Regions from separate parts of the Brevibacillus agri genome, predicted to be linked through region 2. Evidence: riboswitches for the same ligand, from Rfam matches in the RefSeq annotation. Region 2 holds a riboswitch; the other holds the start of a gene.
What was found. Region 2 has a riboswitch for S-adenosylmethionine ahead of mtnK (S-methyl-5-thioribose kinase). Riboswitches for the same ligand answer to the same signal wherever they lie in the genome.

Region 1: another riboswitch for S-adenosylmethionine. It lies ahead of BA6348_RS00180 (methionine ABC transporter ATP-binding protein); the one in region 2 lies ahead of mtnK (S-methyl-5-thioribose kinase).

The regions. Positions count from the first base shown of each region.
Region 1 is NZ_CP026363.1:33,565-38,542, reverse strand. Features, by position in the region: gene BA6348_RS27065 (MFS transporter) at 1-300, opposite strand, end outside; gene BA6348_RS27060 (hypothetical protein) at 316-489, opposite strand; gene BA6348_RS00190 (LCP family protein) at 679-1,686, shown strand; gene BA6348_RS26460 (hypothetical protein) at 1,752-1,901, shown strand; gene BA6348_RS00185 (hypothetical protein) at 2,047-2,310, shown strand; SAM riboswitch class I at 2,416-2,533, shown strand; gene BA6348_RS00180 (methionine ABC transporter ATP-binding protein) at 2,633-3,646, shown strand; gene BA6348_RS00175 (methionine ABC transporter permease) at 3,647-4,312, shown strand; gene BA6348_RS00170 (MetQ/NlpA family ABC transporter substrate-binding protein) at 4,372-4,978, shown strand, end outside.
Region 2 is NZ_CP026363.1:1,421,196-1,426,173, forward strand. Features, by position in the region: gene BA6348_RS07080 (sigma-70 family RNA polymerase sigma factor) at 1-252, shown strand, start outside; gene BA6348_RS07085 (anti-sigma factor) at 249-1,442, shown strand; SAM riboswitch class I at 1,535-1,680, shown strand; gene mtnK (S-methyl-5-thioribose kinase) at 1,861-3,090, shown strand; gene mtnA (S-methyl-5-thioribose-1-phosphate isomerase) at 3,087-4,127, shown strand; gene BA6348_RS07100 (GNAT family N-acetyltransferase) at 4,287-4,841, shown strand.

The sequences.
Region 1 (4,978 bases), 1.4 Mb from region 2:
GGAAGTGGCAATGACCCCGGCCAGCGAGGTGCCGATGGCCATTCCCAGGTTGTTCGCGACATATACGATGTTGAACAGCTCTCGGCGCTGCTCTTTCCAGCGAAAGCCGATGAACGCCTGAATCGCCGGGAACGACAGGTTGAAGGTAAAGCCAAGCCCGGTCATCAGCGCGATGTAAACAGGCCAGCTATTCGTGAGCGGAATCGACAACTGGATGAGTCCTTGAACCAGCAAGGCCCCGACGATCAGCCGTTTGGCGCCCAGGCAGTGAAAAAGCGTCCCGCCGACGAACTGCCTCACAATTCCTGCCAGCGATTAAACCATCAGCACAAAGCCTGCCTCGGTCATGGAGCGTTGCAAAATCGTATGTACGTACAAAGTGGTAAGCGGCCACATGAAAGCGCTGCCGGAAGAGTTGATGAAGCTCGCAACCAGGAAGAACAGGGCTTCTCGCGGATACCGCTGCAAAAAGGAAGTGGGAGAAATCACGGCCGGTCACCCCTTTGGGATTGTGTTGCTTGTAGTATAACGAATATTTTAAACATTGCAAACATAAAAATATAAAAAGTGAAAAGCACCCAAATAAAGGCTGCTCCACATCCTATAGATTCGAGTATACTAAACAAGTGGTGAGATGAGTTCATGTGATACAGAGAATAAAAGGTGGAGTAGTTCTTTATGCGAATGTGGAAACGGGTGTTGCTCCTGATGTTTGTCGCGATTGCCGCGACAGCAGGTTATTACGGATACTCTTTTTATCAGTTTGCTCACAATATTCAAGAGCCGAATGTCATTCGGCCAGCCCCGCCGGATGGCGGTGCCGCGACGAAAGCGGCGGAGATTCCGGAATGGGATGGCGAAGAGCGGGTGAACATCCTGTTGATGGGTGTGGACCGCAGGGGAATGAAAAATAACGGACTCCCCCGTTCGGACTCGATGATGCTCGTCAGTATCGACCCGGCCTCCAAGCGCTACGACGTATTTTCCATTTTGCGCGACACGTACGTAGACATTCCGGGGAACGGCAGCTCGCGCATCAACTCGGCGATCGTGGAGGGCGGACCGGAACTGGCGATGAAGACCGTCAGCCAGTTTACAGGGCTTCCGGTGGACCGCTACGTCATCACCGACTTTGAAGGCTTCAAGGCTTTGATTGACTCTGTCGGTGGTGTCGAGATTGATGTGGAAAAAAATATGTACTATCACGACCCGACCGATAAAGGCATCTACGACATCAATTTGAAAAAGGGACTGCAGCAACTGGATGGCAACAAGGCTCTGCAATACGTTCGTTTTCGCCATGACGCCACATCGGACTACACGCGCACAGAGCGTCAGCGCAAGCTGCTGACGGCTGTGGTGAGCCAGATGAAGAGCGGCACGACCTTGATTCAATTGCCGTCCATCCTGAAAGAAGTGACGCCGTATATCCAGACGAATATCAGTTCCATGGATATGCTGAGGCTGTCTGCGCTTGGGCTGAAATTAAACACCGCGGAGCCAGGCAACTACCAATTGCCGCCAATGGGGATGTTCCGCGAATCCCATCGGGCAGGCGCGGTGCTCATTCCGGATGTCGACCAGATCCAGTCTTTTATCAAGGAAAAGCTGGAACCGCCAGCAGAAGAAGCGGTTTCGCAAACGAATAGCACGACCGATAGCAACGAAAACAGCACGCCAAATTGAGCGTGCTGTTTTTTTGTGTTTTCGGGCAGACTAACCATGATTTGCTATGTATGGGGGTGAGGGGAATGGACCAGGAGATTGCGCGTAAATGGTTTTCCCATACAGGGGACTTGCGAACGGAACATATCGACGAGCCGGACGGCCGCATGCGGCTGTATTTTTTGACCAGCATGGCGGATGCCAAGTCGTTTACAGCGAGCTCATCCCGAAGCTGAGAGAAATTTGTCTGGCTGAGGCAAGCATAGGGGAAGTGGAGCGGCAGCTCGGGGGAGCCGGGAGCAATCGGGTCTATCACACCCAGGAGGCGATTCAGCGCCTGCTCGAAGGCTATCGCCCAAGGAAGCGTTTCTCATCAAGCTCGTGCACGGGAAATTCCGGATTGGCAGCTACGACACGTCCGTCCCGGCGCAAATTTTCGGGAAGACCGACAAGAACCGCGGCAATCCCAAGGATATGGTGCACCTTGCTTTTGACACGATTTCCAGCAACGCCCGAATCAAGCTGGAGCAAGTATCGCCGCCGGTGTTCGATATTCGCATACGCTTGAAGGCGAGAATCCTTGAGAAAGCGACGTTTCATTTTCACGTCAATGCCACCATCATTCGCAACGGAGTAATGGATTAAAAAAGTTTTTCCTGTGATTGCTATTGACGGGATATTTTCAAAAAGGATATAATCCGGTTTGTATCATGAAAATATGAAAAACGAACATAATATACGTGGAAATCTTTCTTATCAAGAGAGGCGGAGGGACAGGCCCGATGAAGCCCGGCAACCGGTTCATTTTTTGAAATGGACGTCGCGGTGCCAATTCCTACAAGATTGGTTGGATCTTGATAGATGAGAAGGGTGGATGCGAACGTATACATGCGTTGCAGCCCCTTTTTCGTTTATGAAAAAGGGGTTTTTACGTTTTTCACAAGGATTTTGCTGGGAGGTGGATGCGTTGATTCAATTGAAAAATTTGCATAAAAGCTATCAAGTGCAGGGCAAGACGATTCCGGCGTTGCTCGGGATTGATCTTTCTATAGATAAAGGGGAAATTTACGGGATTATCGGCCATTCCGGGGCGGGGAAAAGTACCTTGATCCGCTGCATCAACCTGCTGGAGCGCCCTACGTCGGGACAAGTCATCGTCGATGGGGTCGACCTGACCAAGCTCGACGATGTCAAGCTGCAGGAAAAGCGCCGCGAGATCGGGATGATTTTCCAGCACTTCAACCTGCTGTCCTCGTCCACCGTCGGGGAAAATGTCGCGTTTCCGCTCAAGCTGGCCAAGCGTCCGAAGGCGGAGATTCAGAAAAAAGTGGACGATCTGCTCAAGCTGGTAGGGCTGGAAGCGCACCGGGACAAATACCCGTCCCAGTTGTCCGGCGGCCAGAAGCAGCGCGTCGGCATCGCGCGGGCGCTGGCAAACGATCCGAAAGTGCTGCTGTGTGACGAAGCGACCTCGGCGCTCGATCCGCAGACGACCAACTCGATTTTGGCGCTGCTTTTGGACATCAACCGCAAGCTGGGATTGACCATCGTGCTGATTACGCACGAGATGCACGTCATCCGCTCCATTTGCGACCGCGTAGGCGTGATCGACGGCGGAAAAATCGTCGAGTCGGGCGAGGTGCTGGACGTGTTTCTCAAGCCGCAGCATCCGACTACGCAGGAATTTGTCGAGCAGGTGGCAGATTCCACCGAGCTGCGCGAAGCTGTCGCGCACGAAAAAGCAGCGGGGAACCGCACGATTGCGCGCGTCACCTTCCTGGGAGAAAAGACGTACCAGCCGATTTTGTTCCAGACGATGCAGGAGACAGGCACAGTATTCAGCATTTTGCAGGGAACGATTTCCCGCATGAAGGATACGCCGTACGGCCAACTGGTCGTCGAACTGGAAGGCGATGTCCGTCAAAACGAAAAAACCATCGAGACGTTGCGTCAGCGTGGTTTGGAAGTAGAGGTGATATAGATGGACTGGACAATGGAAAATGTGGATTGGTCGGAGATCGCTGAGGGTACACTAGACACACTGACGATGCTGGGTTTCTCCACGTTGTTTACGATCCTGATCGGCTTGCCGCTGGGAATCATTTTATTCCTTACTTCACGTGGACAGTTGCTGCAAAACAAGGCGTTTTACTCGGTTGCTTCATTCATCGTCAACGTATTGCGTTCCGTGCCGTTCATCATTCTGATGATCTTGCTGATTCCGGTCACGAAACTGATCGTCGGCACTTCGCTCGGCGTACTCGGAGCGATTCCGCCGCTCGTGATCGGGGCCGCCCCGTTTTTTGCGCGGCTGGTGGAAACCTCTCTGCGCGAGGTAGATCGCGGAGTCATTGAGGCCGCCCAGTCGATGGGGGCGTCCAATTGGCAAATCATCTGGAACGTCCTGCTGCCAGAGTCTCGTCCGGGACTGGTGGCCGGAATTACGATTACGACCGTTGCGCTCGTGTCCTACACGGCCATGTCCGGGGTAATCGGCGGCGGCGGTCTGGGCGACTTGGCTATCCGTTACGGTTATCAGCGCTTCCAGACCGATGTCATGATTGTCACTGTCGTCATTTTGCTCGTGTTGGTGCAGATCTTACAGTCGCTGGGTGATCGCCTGGTATTGCGTTTCAGCCGCAAGTAAGGTCTTTCCCATAGAAGTTTGCAAGTACAAAGATCAAAAAAAGTAGGGGGAAATCATTTATGAAAAAGCTAGTCGTATCTGTACTTTCTACCGTATTGGCATTTTCTTTGGCAGCGTGCGGAGGCAAAACGGAGACTGCTCCAGCTCCAGCCGAAGGCGGCGCACAAGGCGGACAACAAGAAGTGACATTGAAAGTAGGCGCTTCTCCGGTTCCACACGCAGCAATCCTGAAGCACATCGCACCAAAACTGAAAGAACAAGGCGTAAACCTGGAAGTACAAGAGTTCACCGACTACGTACAACCAAACGTACAGCTCAACGAAAAACAACTCGACGCAAACTTCTTCCAGCACAAGCCTTACCTGGAAGACTTCAATAAAGGACAAAACATGGATCTGCAACCTGTAGTTGCGGTTCACATCGAGCCATTTGGCGCTTACAGCAAAAAAGTGAAATCGGTTGACGAACTGGCGGAAGGCGCAACTATCGCGCTGCCAAACGACCCGACCAATAGCGGCCGCGCCCTCGCTCTCCTGGAGAAAAACGGCGTCATCAAGCTCAAAGAAGGCGCTGGCATCAGCGGAACTGTGAAAGACATTGTGGAAAACAAGAAAAACCTGAAGTTCAAAGAGGTTGAAGCAGCGATGCTGCCGCGCGTTCTGGAAG
Region 2 (4,978 bases):
GTGCCGGAACGACTGGATGCTTCCGCCGTCGATCCCGCTGACCAGCTCGTGAACCAGGAGTTGTGGGAGGCGGCATCCGCCTGTTTGGAGCGGCTGCCGGAAAAGCAGCGACAGGTGATTTTGCTGTCGGCGATGCAGTTTTCCTACGCGGAAATGGCGGAGGTGCTGGGAATCGAACTGGCGGATGTTAAGCGCTCCCTGTTTCGGGGACGGCAAAAGATGCGGCAACTGTGGAAGGAGGAAGGGCTATGACGAACCAAAACGGGGATGACCGCGAGCAAAAACTGCTTGCTTACCTGAGAGGGGATTTGACGGGCGAGGAAGCGAAACGGCTGGGCGAGGAACTGGCAGACGATGAAGAGTACGGGAAGCGGCTGGAACGGCTATTGCTCGGGGAAGAACAAGGGACAGACGGCAAGCAGGAGGTTGCGCCAGGGCTTTCGGAAGCAAGACAGCGGGCGATCGTCCGCCGGGGAAAGTGGAAAAACAGGCTGACGACCTCCTTCTATGCCTTCGCGATTCCTTGCCTCGCGGGTGTGCTCTTGCTGTTCGTAAACGGCTGGGTGGGAAGGCTGATGCATGACGATTTGTTCCGGGTGGCACGGGACATGGTCAATTTTACCCAGCCTGGCGTGAGCGTGGGCAGCAGCGGCTCGCAGGTGGGGCTGTTGTACGGCAGCATCGACATGGAGCTGCGAGAGCAGGTTGGCAACGAGGCCAAAAGCGCTGGCCGCTTTCGGAGCACGAATGTGCTGTGGAACGTGAGCGCCAGACCGGAGTGGACAGGGGGCGTCCGGGAGCAAAAGCTGTTTTTCCGCTACCCGCTATCGGCCGGAGAACCGGAAGAAGACACGTCCTTTTTGCGCACGCCTGCCTGGACGACGCTGGAAAAGCTGCCGGAAGGAACGGTTTCCCAACTGGCGATCTCGTTTGACAGCTTCCTGACGTATGAGCAGTATGTCGAGCTGGTTTCCCGCCATGTCAGCAGCTACAACCAGGAGACGGTCTGGTTTGCCGTCGACACTGGCGTGGAGGTGAAACAAGTTGACGGGGAAGCCGGCAATCTGCTACTCGGCCCGGGGGAGGTCTGGGGCTTTGCCGAGCGGGAGCTGGATTACGGAACCGCGCCGATTCAGGTGAACGGAGAAGGCGAGCGGCGAATGGCCGCCTTCATGGGCGAGATGAAGTATTTGACCGAGCAAAAAAGCTTGGCGCGCGATATGGGCTACGCGCTGCTTTCGGGCGGCAATCCGCAACTCGAGGAGCGCTATCGCTATTTGCAGGAAAAAGGCGTGCGCATCTACGGCGCCGTCCTGACCGGGCCGACGAAGGAGCTGCTCAGGCTCAAGGAGGAAAAGTCGATTACCGCCGCGTTTGTCGGCAAAATCGACTGGTGGAACTGGGAGCGCCCCGCCGCCTCGGGGACGCAGAATAGCTGGTAGAAGGCGAGCCGTTTTTGCAAAAAAAGAGTGTTGACATCGTGGAACCGCAGGTTGTATGATTCAAACTAAATCAAAACCGCATACGTTTGGATACCTTATCCAGAGAAGGTGGAGGGACTGGCCCGATGATACCCGGCAACCGACACGACGCGATTTCAACGCGAGCAGCGATTGAAGCAAAAAGCGACGTGCACGGTGCTAATTCCTGCAGAAACAAAAGTGGTCTGGAAGATAAGGGGGACATGACACGTTATTTGTACGTGACGACAGCGACCTCTTTTCTTCGGAAAAGAGGTCTTTTTGTATGTCACAGCACGAACGCCGATGGCCGCATGACACCGTTTGACCGCAAGGCTGGGGGATATGACCAGTCCGCTACAGATAGAGAGAAACTACTTAACGAGGGGAGTAATCAATCATGGCATACCGCGCATTGACTGAACAGGAAGCAGTAGAGTACGTAAAAGGCTTGCCGGGTCTGTTTACAGAGGGGGCCGAGCTGACCAGCCGCGAAATCGGGGACGGGAACCTGAATCTGGTGTTCGATATTCAGGAGTCGGCTACCGGAAAAAAAGTGATCGTGAAGCAGGCGCTGCCGTTTGCGAGAGTCGTGGGCGAGTCGTGGCCGCTGACCATCGACCGCGCCCGGATCGAGAGCGAAGCGCTTCGCATCCAGCACAAATACGTACCGGACCTGGTGCCGGAAGTGTACCACTTCGATCAGGAGCTGGCCCTGACGGTGATGGAAAACGTAGGCGACCACATCATCATGCGCAAAGGCTTGATTGAGGGCAAGCGCTATCCGCTTTTTCCGAAGCAGATCGGCCGTTTTCTCGCGCACACCTTGTTCTACACATCGGATTTGGGCGCGCATCCGTACGACAAAAAAGCGCTCGTCGGAACATTCATAAATCCGGAATTGTGCAAAATCACAGAAGATCTCGTCTTTACCGATCCGTACGAAAATGCGCCGACCAACGACTTCAACCCGCTGATTCGCCGGGAAGTGGAAGCGATCTGGAACAACAAGCCGCTCAAGCTGGAGATCGCCAAGCTGAAATACGACTTCCTCACGCGCGCAGAAGCGCTGCTGCACGGCGACTTGCACACGGGCAGCATTTTCATCACCGAGACGAGCCTGAAAGCGATCGACCCGGAATTTGCCTACTACGGGCCAATCGGCTTTGACATCGGCGCGGTCATCGCCAACCTGCTGCTCAACTACGCAGGTCAACACGGATTGCAAGAAGACCCAGGAGAACGCGACTCGTACCGCGAATACTTACTGGAAACGGTGGAAGATGTCTGGAACGAATTCGTTTCCCAGTTCGTTCAGCTCTGGCACAAACAGGCAAAAGAGCGCAGCGCTCACGTCGAAGGCTTGTGGCAAAGCTACGTGAAGCGACTGATTCAGGACACGGCGGGCTATGCCGGCTGCAAAATTTTGCGCCGCGTGATCGGGCTTGCGGGAGTGGCTGATCTGAACACCATCGCAGACGATGAAAAACGGGCAGAAGCCGAGCGACTGGCGCTGGCGATCGGAGAAGCGCTGATTCTCGGCCGCAGCAACGTCGACGAATCGACAGACATCACGGACATCGTCCGCCAGGTAACCGCACGCTACTATCAGGAGGCAACGACAGTATGACAACCAGTACACAAACAACGCCAGTCAAGTGGGAAGACGACGCGCTCGTCTTGCTTGACCAGACGCGTTTGCCAGTAGAGACGATTTACTTGCGGCTGACGACCGCAGAAGAAGTATGGGGCTCCATTCGCCGCCTGGAAGTGCGCGGCGCGCCGGCAATCGGCATGGCCGCAGCATATGGACTGTACCTGGGGATTCGCGGCAGCGAGGCACAGACGTACGAAGCGTTTTGGCAGGAGTTGAACCGCCAGGCAGACTACCTGGGCACATCCCGCCCTACCGCTGTCAACCTGTTCTGGGCGCTCGACCGGATCAAGGCGCGCGTGAAAAAAGACGCTGCCCTGCCAATCGCAGAGCTGAAAGCCGCTGTGCTTGACGAAGCGCTGGCGATTCAAAAGGAAGACGCCGAGGTGTGCCGGACGATCGGAGAGCATCTGCTCACGCTGCTGCAAGACGGCATGGGCGTTCTCACGCACTGTAATCCGGGGGCGCTGGCGACGGCAGCGTACGGAACGGCTACGGCTCCCTTTTATTTGGCCAAGGAACGCGGCTGGAATCTGAAAGTATATGCAGACGAGACGCGTCCCGTCTTGCAAGGCGCTCGCCTGACCGCGTATGAATTGCAGCAGGCGGGCATCGACGTCACGCTGATCTGCGACAACATGGCGGCGATGGTGATGTCGCAGGGCAAAGTGCAGGCGGTCGTCGTCGGAACGGACCGCGTGGCGGCCAACGGCGATGTCGCCAACAAGATCGGCACCTACGGGGTAGCGGTTTTGGCAAAGGCGCACGGCATTCCTTTTTACGTGGCAGCTCCCCTGTCCTCAGTCGACCTGGCAACACCGACAGGCGCGGACATTCCGATTGAGGAGCGTCCGGCCGAGGAGATCACGCACGGCCTGGGCAAACAGGTAGCACCTGACGACATCAAAGTGTACAATCCGGCGTTCGATGTGACGCCTGCCCAATACATTACGGCGATTGTCACCGAGACGGGCATTTTCAAACCGGAAGAGATTGCGAAAAGCAAACAATAATCACGCTCATGAGCGTCTGCCAGTTCGCTGGCGGGCGCTTTTTGCGCAAGAAGCGTCCCTGCCGCTTGCCAAACAATGGCTCCGGTCGCATAATCGAGCGTAAGCAGTCGTTTGCCAGTCTTTAGTCGCTGCATCTACATAATAAAGGAGGGCTTTTGCATGAGAAGGATACCGATTAATGAGGAGACGTTTCTCAAACAGCTTGAGCTGTCCGATGCCGCCGAAATGTTCTGGCTCACGGACACCAACAGACCCTACCTGAAGGAATGGCTGCCTTGGCTGAATTTTACGAAGCGTGTCGAGGATACGAGCCATTTTATCCAGCGAACGATCCAGCAGCATAACGACAATCAGGGCATTCACTACGGAATCTGGCACAACGGACGGCTGGCCGGAACGCTGGGCGTGCACAATATTGACTGGATCAACAAGAAAACGGCGATCGGCTATTGGCTCGGCGCCCAGTTCCAGGGCAAGGGACTGATGACCGGGGCAGTGGCGGCGTACATGGACCAGCTTATTTTCGGCTCGTGGGGGCTGGAAAAGGTCACGATTCAGGCGGCGACGGAAAATTACAGGAGCAGAGCGATCCCGGAGCGGCTGGGCTTTCAACTGGAAGGAATCCTGCGCCGCAACGAGTTTCTGTACGACCATTTTGTCGACCATGCCGTGTACAGCATGTTGAAGGAAGAATGGCTGGCAAGACGTAGCTGAAAAAGTTGGATTGACAAAGAAAATTCAGTAAATTACGATGAAGGAAGCAAGAAGGGGTGCGTGATGCGCGCGCCTTTTTTATATATTAGTACAATTACGGTTTCGCCCATGGTTTGGTTTGGCGTAGCCGGGTTTGT